DNA from 2 places in the Hyphomonas sp. CACIAM 19H1 genome. Region 1 is predicted to be linked to the other one. Evidence: predicted binding sites of a transcription regulator. Region 1 holds the regulator's gene; the other holds the start of a gene.
The links. The regulator HrcA, encoded in region 1, represses chaperone genes, less so after heat shock. The targets are predictions, from matches to a motif close to GTTAGCANTCNNCNNNGNNGANTGCTAAC.

Region 1 (6,755 bases):
CGCAGACCTTGGCGCCGAGAAATTTCTCAACATCAAATGCCGCCAGGCGGGGCTTGCGCCCGATGCCGTGGTTCTCGTTGCCACCATCCGTGCGCTGAAGATGCATGGCGGCCTCGCCAAGGATGAGCTGAGCAAGGTCAGCTATGAAGCGCTGGAAAAGGGCCTCGCCAATCTCGCCCGCCATATCGAAAACCTGCGCAGCTTTGGCCTGCCGGTCGTCGTGGCGATCAATCGCTTCACTACCGACACCGAAGGCGAAGTTCACGCCCTGCAGGCCTATTGCGAAAAACTCTCCGTATCCGTCGCGCTCTGCACCCACTGGGCCGAAGGCGGCAAGGGCGCTGAAACCCTCGCCCGCAGCGTGGTCAAACTGATCGAAGACGGCACTGCCGATTTCAAGCCGCTGTACCCGGACAATCTCTCCCTGCTGGAAAAGATCGAAGCCGTGGCGAAATCCATCTACCGGGCAGACCGGGTGGAGGCAGCCCGCGCGGTGAAAAACCTGCTAGCCGCATGGGAAAAGGCCGGCTTTGGCCACCTGCCCGTGTGCATGGCGAAGACCCAGTACAGCTTCTCCACAGACCCTGCCCTGCTCGGCGCGCCGGAAGGCCATGTGGTCCGTCTTCGGGAAGTGCGCCTCGCTGCCGGGGCGGGCTTCGTTGTCGCCATCTGCGGCGACATCATGACCATGCCTGGCCTTCCGCGCCGCCCCGCCGCCGAGCATATCCACCTCAATGCCCACGGCCAGATCGAAGGGCTGAACTGACCCGGCCATAGATCTATTTAGCTAAACCCAAAAATAGCTCTTGACTCGATATTAGCATAATTGCTAATTAGCAGATATGGAAAACAGCGTTTTCAAAGCCTTGGCCCATCCGGCCCGCCGGCAGCTTCTCGCCCTGCTGCGCAAGGGGCCCCGCCTCGCCGGCGACCTTGCAGCAGAGTTCGAGGCGAGCTGGCCAACCATGAGCCGCCATCTGGCGGTGCTGAAGGAGGCCGAGCTGATTACAGCCGAGCGGCAGGGAAACCAGATCCTCTACCGCGTGAACACAAGCGTTCTGGAAGACGCAGCCACCGCCCTGCTCGGGCTGCTGGGCCGGGACAATGGCGATGACGACCTTAAGGAGGCAGCCGAATGAAACCCTTTATCCGCACCGGCCTGATCGCATCGGCCATCGCCTTTCTGCTCACATCCGGCATCGCGCTCACCACCTGGAACGCCCTGCCCGAAACCGGCGATATTCCGGTTCATTGGGGCTCGGACGGACAGGCAGATCAGTTTGCGAGCAAGAGTGACGCCTGGGTCTATCTGCTGATCCTTCCAGGCACCGTGCTTCTGACCGGCCTCCTTCTCGCGCTCGTCCCGGCGATTGATCCGCGCAAACGCAATATCGATACCGGGCGGCGGGCCTATCTGGCGACATGGGTCGGCGTCATGACGCTCTTGACCTTCGTTCAAGGCGGCATCGCCTTCGGCATGCTGGGAACCGGGGAGGATACCCTTTACTCCGACACGATGGTCCGTCTGGTGATCGCGGCTTGCGGCGCCCTCTTCATCGTCATCGGCAATTACCTGCCGAAAACCCGCTCCAGCTTCATGTTCGGCATCCGCACCCCCTGGACCCTGTCTTCGGACATCGCCTGGGAGAAGACCCACCGCCTGGCGGGCCCATTGTTCATGGTTGCCGGCGCCCTGGGTATGGCGGGCGCCTTTCTCTTCAGCGGCATCTGGCTGGGCCTGCAGCTGTCGGTCCTGGTGGTCTCCGCTGCCCTCATTGCTGCGGTTTATTCCTACTTCGTCTGGCGCAAGGCTGACGACCGGGATGCCGGATCCGGCCTCACCATCTAAGGCTGGCCCCATCAACACTATTGAACCGCGCATGTACCGCCCTTAATCCAGAGACATGGCGGACCAGTCAGACATCCTCAGCCTCATGCAACGGCTCGACCAGCGCTCCCGGAACATTTTCCGGGAGATCGTCGAGGGCTATCTGGCAACGGGCGAGCCGGTCGGCTCGCGCACCCTTTCCAAGGCGGGCATTGCCCTCTCCCCGGCCTCCATCCGCAATGTGATGGCAGACCTGACAGACCTCGGCCTGCTCGACGCCCCCCACATCTCTGCCGGCCGCGCGCCCACCCACAAGGGCCTGCGCCTCTTCGTCGACGGTTTCCTCGAATACGGAGACCCTTCCCGGGAAGACAAGAAACAGATCGACGACCGGCTGGCCTCCGCGGGCACCGATCTGGAAGCGGTTCTGGGGGAAGCCTCCGACATCCTCTCCGGCCTTGCCGGGGGGGCAGGCCTTGTCGCCTCCCCCGCCCGGGACGCGGCGGTGCGGCATGTCGAATTTGTTCCCCTTGCCGGCGGAGAGGCCCTCTGCGTGCTTGTCACCGAGGACGGCGACGTTGAAAACCGCATCCTCAAGGTGCCAGATGGCCTGCCTGCCACCGCGCTGATCGAGGCGGGAAACTACCTCTCCACGCGCCTCAAGGGCCGCACCTTGGCCGAGGCGGCCAGCGAGGTGCGCGCCGAACTGCAGGACCGGCGCGCGGCGCTGGACGCGGCCACCACAGCCCTCGTCGAAGCAGGCCTTGCCGAATGGGGCGGAGACGCGCCGGGCCGCGGCCGCAGCCTGATCGTGCGGGGCCGCGCCAATCTTTTGGAAGACGCCAAGGCCGCCCAGGATCTCGACCGGGTGCGGCAATTGTTCAACGAGCTTGAACGGCAGCAAAGCCTGCTTGAAATTCTCGACACAACGCGCGAAGCGGGCGGCGTGCGTCTGTTCATCGGGTCAGAAAACAGGCTTTTTCCGTTGTCTGGTTCAAGTGTGATCGTGGCACCCTATATGGGCGGCACAAAACATGTGATCGGGGCACTCGGAGTGATCGGGCCAACACGGCTCAATTATGCCAGGGTGATCCCGATGGTAGATTATACCGCAAAGGTCGTGGGGGAGATCCTCTCGTCCCGGCGCGGAAAGGATGGGAAGTGATGAGCGACGAAAACAAACCGGGTGAAGCCGCTGAAATCGACGCCGGTGTAAACCCTGAAGCCAAGGCGGAAGAAACCGTCACGGTCGAGGAGCTGATTGTGCGCCTTGAGGCAGAGAAGGCCGATATGAACGGCCAGATCCTGCGCCTGCTGGCCGACCTCGACAACACCCGCAAGCGGGCTGACCGCCAGGTCAGCGAAGCCCGCATCTATGCCATCGAGAAATTCGCCGCTGACCTGCTCAGCGTATCGGACAATCTCGCCCGCGCCCTTGACGCCCTGCCCGAAAGCGAGCGCGGCGGGCTTACAGATGCCGGGAAAAACCTCCTCGGTGGCATTGAGATGACCGCCAAGGAACTCAACACCGCCCTCTCCCGGCACGGCGTTGTGCCTGTGGCGGCAGATCCCGGCGCGCCGTTTGACCCCAACGTCCATCAGGCCGTGGCGCAAATCCCGTCGGAGCAGCCTTCGGGCACCATCGCGCAGCTCTTCCAGCCCGGCTGGCGTATTGGCGATCGCACCCTGCGCGCCGCCATGGTGGCCGTCAGCACCGGCCCGGCGAACTGAATACGGATGCGGCTAAGGTGCGGGATCAGTCCCGCACCACCCGCCACGCCGTAACCGTGCCCGGCAGCCAGTTGGGCACGATCACCACATCGCCGAACACGGCCAGGTCATTCTGCAGGATGCCGCCTGCCTGGGTATCCAGCAGCGTCGTCACCTGCCCGTCTTCGCTGACATAATGGATATGGCCCGGCCAGCTCGACACCAGATACCCGCCGCCCGGCACCAGGCCAACACCGTCAGCATCCTTCATGCCGCGCGCCAGGATTTGCTCAGCGTCAGCGCCGCGCAGTTCGATCAGATAGCCCTCGGCCATCGTTGAGATCAGCAGCCGCTCGCCATCCCCCAGCAAGCCATTGATGCCTGCCCAATCGGTGGAGGCGCCCAGGAGCCGCGGACCTTCCGGTGTCAACCGGTGAATGCTCGCCGCGCCGGAGTCTGAAACCAGCACCTCGCCCTGCCAGACCGTCATGTCGTTCAGCATCTGGGCGCTGTCGATGCTGATCGTGTCCCGTTTTGTCCCGTTATGGACGTCGAATGTCACCACCTGGTCGATATCGGCCACATAGAGGGTATCGCCCAGCACCGTCATGCCCTTGGGCGCGTCCAGCCCCTCGGCCCAGCGCAGCATCAGCATTGTGCCGTCCGCCCCCAGCTTGGACACAAACCCCTTGCCTTCCTTTGTGCTGCCGTCCCCGGTCACATTGGAAATGAAATAGCTGCCATCAGGCGCAAGGGCGGCGCCCTCAGGCGCGTCGAAGCCATCGGTTACCCACAGCTGTTCCAGCCGTGGCGCGCTCGCCGCCGCTGTCTCAGGTCCGGCCGCTTCCTCAGCATCGGCAGCAGCTTCGACCGCATCAGGCTGGTCGGCTGGCACGCTCGCGGGCCCACACGCGCCCAGAAGAACAAGTGAAATCGCCGTCACACTGGCGGCTGCCAACAGGCGCATGAATTTCTCCCAGAGTTTTCCGGAGCCAACCCTGCCTCAGCCCTGCCCGGCTGGCCAGCTGTTCCGTGGGAGAATACCCCTTCAGCCAACCGCCTCGGCCGCCGCCTCAGGTACGCGACGGCCACCAATGCCGATCCGTTCCCAGGCGCGTTCATGCAGCGTATAGGCCACCGTCTGCACCAGCGGCTCGATCATCCCGATCGCCAGCGCGGCATGCCAGCTGCCGGTCAGGGCAAAGGCGACGGAGATGGCCACGGCAAAGTGCATGGCGCTATAGGTCAGGGTCTTAAGGGCCGGGCGCGGCATGGGAGGAAACCTCATTCTCATGAGAGGACATATGCGCTCTTTGAGAATGATTTTCAAATCGGAACGGGTTGCCCGCGTCATAGAGCGCGCCTATGGGGCAAATCTGTCATGGCCTCTTGAGCCTGCCCCACAGTTCCCCATATCGAGGGCCAAAGAAGCGAGCGGATTTAATCCCCCAACTCGCTGCTCAAAACTGAACCCTTGATAGAGCCATTGGCGGCGCGGGGCTGCTGAGCAGACCGAACCCAAACGAAGCCAGTGGCGGCTGACGAAAGAGAGAGACATATATGAGCAAGATCATCGGTATCGACCTCGGCACCACCAACTCCTGCGTGGCCGTCATGGAAGGCGGCCAGGCCAAGGTCATCGAAAACGCAGAAGGCGCCCGCACGACCCCGTCGGTGGTGGCCTTCACTGAAAGCGGCGAACGCCTCATCGGTATGCCCGCGCGCCGTCAGGCGGTGACCAACCCTGACTTCACCTTCTACGCCATCAAGCGCCTGATCGGCCGCACCTTCGACGATCCGACCGCGCAGAAGGACAAGGAACTGTCCCCCTTCGCCATCGTCAAAGGCCCTGCCGGCGACGCCTGGGTGAAAGGCCGCGACAAGGATTACGCCCCGCAGGAAATCTCCGCCTTCATCCTCACCAAGATGAAAGAGACCGCTGAAGCCTATCTCGGCTCCAAGGTTACCCAGGCCGTCATCACCGTCCCGGCCTACTTTAACGATGCCCAGCGACAGGCCACCAAGGATGCTGGCCGCATCGCCGGCCTTGAAGTGCTCCGCATCATCAACGAGCCGACCGCCGCAGCCCTCGCTTACGGCCTCGACAAGGGCGGCAACAAGACCATCGCCGTCTACGACCTTGGCGGCGGCACTTTCGACGTCTCACTGCTCGAAATCGGTGATGGCGTGTTCGAAGTGCTTTCCACCAATGGGGACACCTTCCTCGGCGGTGAAGACTTCGACCTGCGCGTCGTCGATTTCCTGGCTGCAGAGTTCAAGAAGGAACAGGGCATCGACCTGAAGGCCGACAAGCTGGCCCTCCAGCGCCTCAAGGAAGAAGCCGAAAAGGCCAAGAAAGAGCTGTCTTCGGCCAGCCAGTATGAAGTGAACCTGCCTTTCATCACGGCAGACGCGACCGGCCCGAAACACCTCAACATCAAACTGACGCGCGCCAAGTTCGAAAGCCTGGTCGAAGACCTCGTCCAGCGCACCATCGAGCCGTGCAGGAAAGCTCTGAAGGATGCCGGCAAGTCTCCTTCCGACATTGACGAAGTCGTCCTCGTCGGCGGCATGACGCGCATGCCGGCCGTCCAGGAAGCGGTGAAGAAATTCTTTGGCCGCGAGCCCCATAAGGGCGTCAACCCGGATGAAGTCGTCGCCATCGGCGCCGCGATCCAGGGCGGCATCCTGCAAGGCGACGTCAAAGACGTGGTCCTCCTCGACGTGACCCCGCTCTCGCTCGGCATCGAAACCCTTGGCGGTATCTTCACCCGCCTGATCGAGCGCAACACCACGATCCCGACGAAGAAGTCCCAGGTCTTCTCGACGGCAGAGGACAACCAGCCTGCGGTGACCATCAAGGTTGCCCAGGGCGAGCGCGAAATGGCTGCTGACAACAAGCAGCTCGGCCAGTTCAATCTCGAAGGCATTGCCCCGGCCCCGCGCGGCCTGCCGCAAATCGAGGTCACCTTCGACATCGACGCCAACGGCATCGTTTCGGTCTCGGCCAAGGACAAGGCCACCGGCAAGGAACAGCAGATCACCATCCAGGCAGATGGCGGCCTCTCTGAAGCCGACATCAAGAAGATGATGGCTGAAGCTGAATCCAACGCCGCCGGTGACAAGGCCCGCCGCGAACTGGTCGAAGCCAAGAACCACGCCGAAGCTCTGGTCCACCAGACCGAGAAGCAGATGGTCGAGCACGGCTCGAAAGTCT
Region 2 (6,755 bases), 1.7 Mb from region 1:
GATCGAGCCGGAGCGCTCGCGCGTGTATCCTTCGAACTGATATTCGGGAACGAGGGCCTCCATCACCGAGAGCACGGACTCGTAGATCGTCGCGTCGATCATCTGCCCTTCCCCCGTCTTCTCACGGTGATGCAGCGCGGCAAGCGCGCCAAGCGCTGCGTAGAGGCCCGCGAGGCTATCCCCCAGCGAGATGCCCGCGCGTGACGGGCGCCGGTCTGCCTCGCCCATCACATAGCGCAGCCCGCCCATCGCCTCGCCCACCGAAGCATAGCCCGCCCGGGAGGCATAAGGACCGGTCTGCCCATAGCCCGATACCCGGATCATGATCAGGCGCGGATTGATCTTCCGAAGGTCTTCATACCCCAGCCCCCACTTCTCCAGTGTGCCGGGGCGGAAATTCTCCAGCAGAAAGTCCGCCTGCGCCACAAGCTGGCGGACAATGTCCTGGCCTTCCTTCTCGCGCAGGTTCGCCGTGATGCAGCGCTTTCCGCGCGCAACCACCGACCACCAGAGGGGAAAGCCTTCCCGGCCCCAGTCGCGCAGCGGGTCGCCCTGGCCAGGCGGCTCCACCTTGATCACATCGGCGCCCATATCGGCAAAAATCTGTCCGCAGAAGGGCCCGGCGATCAGCTGGCCAAGTTCGATGACCCGCAGGTCCGTGAGCGGACCCGTACGGGGCTGCGATGATACCATGACATGTCTCCCGGATGCGGCCTGTTTCCAATCAGGAAATCAGGCATGCGGCAAGCCAGGGACAGATTATCAGGTGCCAACTTGCCGGGTAGGTTCGCTCGCGCTGTCGTTGGCGTGTGGTATACTCAGTCCCTCGCGCTGCCCGCGAGAACCGAACCGGCGGCGTATCGGAAGCGTCGTCACGATCGGCGCAGCCTCGCCTTCCGGAACGTCGCGGCAGAGCACCTTGTTCCTGCCGAGGCGTTTGACCTCGTAGAGGGCCCCATCCGCGCACTCGATGGCGGCATTCAACGGCGTTTCCGGCGCCATCATGCAAAGCCCGAAGCTGGCAGTAACCGACACTTCCTTGCCGGAAATCTCGATCACCGTCTCTTCGATGCGGCGGCGCAGACGTTCGCACACCAGCATCGCCTGCTCCCGGCTGACACTGCTGAGCAGAACAACGAACTCTTCCCCGCCCCAGCGGCCAAGGCGATCAAAAGGCCCGCGCAACTCGGAATGGGCAATGGCCGCAATTTCCTTCAATACCAGGTCACCCCCGGTATGGCCGTGGAGATCGTTCACCTCCTTGAAATGGTCGAGGTCGATCAGAACAATCGCAGCATTTTCCTTGGTGCGCCGCATCCGTGAGCGCTCTTCCTCGGCCGAATGCACGAAGAAACGGCGGTTCAGAAGGCCGGTCAGCGCATCGGTCCACGCCATTTCTTCAAGCCGGCGCTGATAGGCGCGCATATGGAAATCATGCAGCGAGGCGATGATCGCCGTCGGCAGCGCAACACAGCCGGAAACAAACAGGTTCAGACGAATATAAGCCCCGATATCGGCGGGCAGGCCCATCTTGTAAAAGAGCAGAGACACGCTGAACGACAGAGACAGGGCCGTTGCCGCCACAAGCACAAAGAAATTCACGGCGCTCCAGACGTCACGGCGGGAAAATGTCATGGATACCGGCTCCTGCGGACTTACCAATGCAAATCTATCGCAGGAGTTTTGAATTCGCGCTTTCACCGGACCATCAGTTGAGCAAAGCCGCGAAATTCAAAATTTACCAATGACATAGCGAAAACGCCCTGCGGCGGAGGCTGCAGAGCGATCAAAAGAGGCTGCCGGAGGCGATGGCGCCCATCCCCAGTACGCGCGTGGTCAGAAAAGGTTCATTTCGTCCCTGTTGACGACGGCAACGGGATTCCCTATCTCCGCCGCATCGTTAGCAGTCGGCTCGGGCGAGTGCTAACGATGCGCGCTTAACGCTGCGCTGGCGGAGGCCCCGTCACCTTATTCACCCGAGGAAGCTTTGATCGAAGAGGCACTGCAATGAAACTTCGTCCCCTCCACGACCGCGTTGTCGTGCGCCGCGTGAAAGAAGAAGAAAAAACCAAAGGCGGGATCATCATCCCTGATAACGCCAAGGAAAAGCCGCAGGAAGGCATCGTGGTTGCTGTCGGCAACGGCGCCATCGGCGACGACAATGAGCGCGTTCCGCTCGACGTCAAGAAAGGCGACCGCGTCCTGTTCGGCAAATGGTCCGGCACCGAAGTGAAGATCGACGGTGAAGACCTGCTGATCATGAAGGAAAGCGACATCATGGGCGTTCTGGACAAGTAAGTCCGCCCCAACCTGTCCTTCTGAACCCCAGACATAACACAAGAGGTAACTCACATGGCTGCAAAACACGTTGTTTTCGGCGCCGATGCCCGCGAGAAAATGCTCCGCGGCGTCGACATCCTCGCCAACGCAGTGAAAGTCACGCTCGGCCCGAAAGGCCGTAACGTGGTCATCGAAAAGTCTTTCGGCGCTCCGCGCACCACGAAAGACGGCGTCACCGTGGCGAAAGAGATCGAGCTGGAAGACAAGCTCGAGAATATGGGCGCCCAGATGCTGCGCGAAGTGGCATCGAAAGCCAACGACACCGCAGGTGACGGCACCACGACCGCAACGGTTCTGGCCCAGGCCATCGTCCGCGAAGGCATGAAGCGCGTTGCTGCCGGCATGAACCCGATGGACCTGAAGCGCGGCATCGACAAAGCCGTCGCTGAAGTCATCTCCGACCTCGCTCACCACTCCAAGAAGGTGAAGACGAACGAAGAGATCTCCCAGGTCGGCACCATCTCCGCCAACGGCGAGACCGAAATCGGCCAGATGATCGCTGAAGCCATGGCGAAAGTCGGCAATGAAGGCGTCATCACGGTTGAAGAAGCCAAAGCGCTCGAAACCGAACTCGACGTTGTCGAGGGCATGCAGTTCGACCGCGGCTATATCAGCCCCTACTTCATCACCAACCCGGACAAGATGATCGTCGAACTCGACGACGTCCTGATCCTGCTTCACGAAGCCAAGCTGTCGAGCCTTCAGCCGCTGCTCCCGATCCTCGAATCGGTTGTCCAGTCGCAGAAGCCGCTCCTCATCATCGCTGAAGACGTTGATGGCGAAGCGCTCGCCACCCTCGTCGTCAACAAGCTGCGCGGCGGCCTGAAAATCGCTGCCGTCAAAGCCCCTGGCTTCGGCGACCGCCGCAAGGCCATGCTGCAGGACATCGCTGTCCTCACCGGCGGCCAGGTCATCTCCGAAGACCTCGGCATCAAGCTTGAGAACGTCGGCATGGAAATGCTCGGCAAAGCCAAGCGCGTGTCGATCGACAAGGACAACACCACTATCGTCGATGGCGCTGGCAAGAAGAAAGAAATCGAAGCTCGCGTTTCGCAGATCCGCAAGCAGATCGAAGACACTTCTTCCGACTATGACCGTGAGAAACTGCAAGAGCGTCTGGCGAAACTCGCTGGCGGTGTTGCGGTGATCAAGGTTGGCGGCGCAACCGAAGTGGAAGTGAAAGAGCGTAAGGACCGCGTCGACGACGCCCTGAACGCAACCCGCGCTGCTGTTGAAGAAGGCATCGTTCCTGGCGGCGGCACCGCGCTCCTGCGCGCTTCGCGTCACATTGATGTTGTCGGCGCCAACGAAGACGAAAAAGCCGGCATCGACATCGTCCGCAAGGCCTTGGAAGCTCCGGCTCGCCAGATCGCCGAGAACGCAGGCGTTGAAGGTTCGGTGGTCGTCAACACGATCGTCAACAACAAGTCGCGCTCCTACGGCTTCAACGCCCAGACCGAAGAGTATGGTGACCTCGTCCAGATGGGCGTCATCGACCCGGTGAAGGTTGTCCGCTCGGCTCTGCAGAACGCTGCCTCGGTGGCTGGCCTGCTGATCACGACGGAAGCCGGTATCACCGAAGCTCCGAAGAAAGAGTCTGCTGGCGGCGGCATGCCGGGCGGCATGGGTGGCATGGGCGGTATGGACTTCTAAGTCCTTCCCCTTCGCGTCCCAGCGAAGACATCAGGCAGCCCTCCGGAGCGATCCGGGGGGCTGTTTACTTTGGGTCATGATTGCAGGCGCGCCGCCGCCTCCTTAGCATCACCAAAAAACAATGCTGCGGAGGAAACGGATGGACTGGAATTTCGGTGACATGCTCGATGCCGTGGGTGCGGCGCTCGGGCCAGATGACCTTGCCCTCGCCCATGGCGACCGCCGCATCTACTGGCCGGACTTTACCGCCCGGACCAACCGCCTGGCGCGCGCTCTGCTCAGCCTCGGCGCCGCACGCGGCGACAAGGCCGGCTTCTACATGCGCAACCAGCCCGAATACATGGAGGCGATGGCCGCCTGCTTCAAAGCCAGCCTCTCCCCGGTCAACGTCAACTACCGTTATCTGGACGATGAACTCGTCTACATCATCGACAATTCGGACTCGACAGTGGTGTTCTTCGACGCCGAGTTTCTGGCCGAAGTGGAGCGCGTGCGCGCCCGTCTGCCCCGCGTCACTGCCTGGGTGCAGATCGGTGGCGAGACAGTCGCTCCGTTCGCTCACGGATATGAGGCAATGGCCACTGAGGGCGACCCCTCCCCGCTGAAGGGCGAACGCTCAGGCGACGAGATTTTCCTGCTCTATACAGGCGGCACAACCGGTCTGCCAAAGGGCGTGATGTGGACGCATAACATCTGGCGCGAGGCCAGCATGGAAGGCGTCCGCAAGCTCGGCGGCGCGGTGCCCGAAACCATGGAAGAGCATGTCCAGAACGCGCTCACCGTGGGCCGTTTCTCCAGGCAGGTGCCCGCCTGCCCGCTGATGCACGGCACCGGCTGGTTCACGGCCATGGGCGCCATGCTGAATGGCGGCGCCGTTGTGACGCTGTCGGAGAAAACCAAATTCAGCCCGGAAAACCTCTGGGATACGGTTCACGCCAATGGCGTCACCTCCATGGCCATTGTGGGCGACGCTTTTGCAAAGCCGATGCTGCAGACGCTGGAAGAAAATCCCGGGCGCTGGAACCTTTCCAGCGTGCTGGCCATCATTTCTTCCGGCGTGATGTGGAGCGCGGAGGTGAAGCATGGCCTGCTCAAACACATGCCGCAGGCGGCGCTGAACGACAGCTTCGGCGCCTCTGAAGCTGTCGGCTTCGGCAGCTCCGTCACCACCGCCGATGGCGGCACACAGACTTCCAAATTCGAAATCGGCCCAAGCTGCAAGGTCTTCACGGAGGACGACCGCGAAGTGCAACCCGGCAGCGGCGAGCCCGGCTTCATCGCGCGCGGCGGCGCCGTGCCGCTGGGATACTACAAGGATCCGGAAAAAACGGCACGCACCTACAAGACCATCAACGGCATGCGCTACGCCATCCCTGGCGACTGGTGCACCGTCGAGAAGGACGGCACCATCACCCTGCTCGGCCGCGGCTCCAACTGCATCAATACGGCTGGCGAAAAAGTCTACCCCGAAGAGGTGGAGGAAGCGCTGAAATCCCACGCGGCCGTTACCGACGCGCTGGTCGTTGGCGTCCCGGATGACAAATGGGGACAAGCCGTGACCGCCGTGGTCTCGCTGAAAGGCAGCGCCACCGAAGACGAACTGCGCGCTTTCGTGCAGTCTAGGATCGCCCGCTACAAGGCGCCCAAACGTATTCTGTTCAAGGACAATCTGGGCCGCGCGCCCAATGGCAAGGCAGACTACAAATCCATCAAGGCATTCGCGCTGCAGGAACTGGGCCTTCCGGGCTGAAGCAGCCTGGCCGGAGCTTATTCGGCCTTGCGGCGCACCGTGCGGAACACTGCGCTGGCGCGTGCGGCAAGGCCCCCATCTTCCTTCACGATGTTCGCGCTGACATGAATGAAATCCCCGTCCACGGAGGAAACCTCCGGATGGGCTTCGATCCACTCGCCCTCGCGGGCTATCTCCATGAATTCCAGCGTCAGCCGGATCGTGACGGACATCTTGCCGGTCGCGCTCCACACAGCCCAGGCCAGCGCGCTGTCCGCAAAGGCTGACATCATCCCGCCATGCAGGAAGCCCATGCCGTTGCAGTGCCGGTCCAGCACCCAGAGACCAGTACGCATGTCGCCCGGCGCGGTCGCCCGATAGCTCGGCCCGTTATGGATCGTGAACTTCCCGCGCGAAGGCGTCAGCGCAAAGCCGTCACGCGGCAGCGGCTCTGCCGTTTGGCTATCAGCCACCGGTATTGCCGAAGAGCGGGTGAACAATCGTATCGCCCGGCTCGATGCCAAGCTCCTTGGCGCGCCCGCCGGGGATCTCGAGCACAGCGCGCACCGGCACGCCGGGACCAATCGAGCGCAGAGAACCGGGCTGCGCATTGCGGGCAATCGCAATCACACGGCCATCTTCCAGAATGAACAGCATATCCAGCGGGATGAGCGTATTCTTCATCCACATGCTGGCCTGACGGGTCATGCCGAAGTCAAACAGCATGCCGGCATCGGGGGCGAGTTCCTGGCGGAACATAAGGCCCTGCTGGATCTCTTCCGGCGTGACCGCCATCTCTACCGTAAAGGCGTGCGTTTCATCGCCCGACTTGATGCTGAGAGGTGAGGTTTCCAGCTGGGCGAAAGCGGCCTGAACGAACATGGCCGCAGCGAATACGAGGGTGAGGATGAAGCGCATCATGGCGCTGGTTTACCGGGGCCTTCTGCAGGCGGCAAGCGCCTAGCGCGGTTCTACCGGCGCTGTTTCACGAAGGAGACATGCTCGCCCTTAGCGCCAGCCTCGATCACCACCT

Region 2: groES (co-chaperone GroES) is a predicted target of HrcA. The motif match lies at 1,900-1,928, and genes of this name have one in related genera.

Annotation. Positions count from the first base shown of each region.
Region 1 is NZ_CP016437.1:3,623,176-3,629,930, forward strand. It holds gene BBF93_RS16940 (formate--tetrahydrofolate ligase) at 1-766, shown strand, start outside; gene BBF93_RS16945 (metalloregulator ArsR/SmtB family transcription factor) at 843-1,139, shown strand; gene BBF93_RS16950 (SdpI family protein) at 1,136-1,849, shown strand; gene hrcA (heat-inducible transcriptional repressor HrcA) at 1,905-2,993, shown strand; gene BBF93_RS16960 (nucleotide exchange factor GrpE) at 2,993-3,559, shown strand; gene BBF93_RS16965 (hypothetical protein) at 3,585-4,505, opposite strand; gene BBF93_RS16970 (DUF2061 domain-containing protein) at 4,587-4,811, opposite strand; gene dnaK (molecular chaperone DnaK) at 5,099-6,755, shown strand, end outside.
Region 2 is NZ_CP016437.1:1,963,796-1,970,550, forward strand. It holds gene BBF93_RS09210 (CaiB/BaiF CoA-transferase family protein) at 1-693, opposite strand, end outside; gene BBF93_RS09215 (GGDEF domain-containing protein) at 763-1,635, opposite strand; gene groES (co-chaperone GroES) at 2,008-2,298, shown strand; gene groL (chaperonin GroEL) at 2,353-3,993, shown strand; gene BBF93_RS09230 (acyl-CoA synthetase) at 4,133-5,743, shown strand; gene BBF93_RS09235 (PaaI family thioesterase) at 5,761-6,195, opposite strand; gene BBF93_RS09240 (DUF192 domain-containing protein) at 6,188-6,643, opposite strand; gene BBF93_RS09245 (cold-shock protein) at 6,694-6,755, opposite strand, start outside.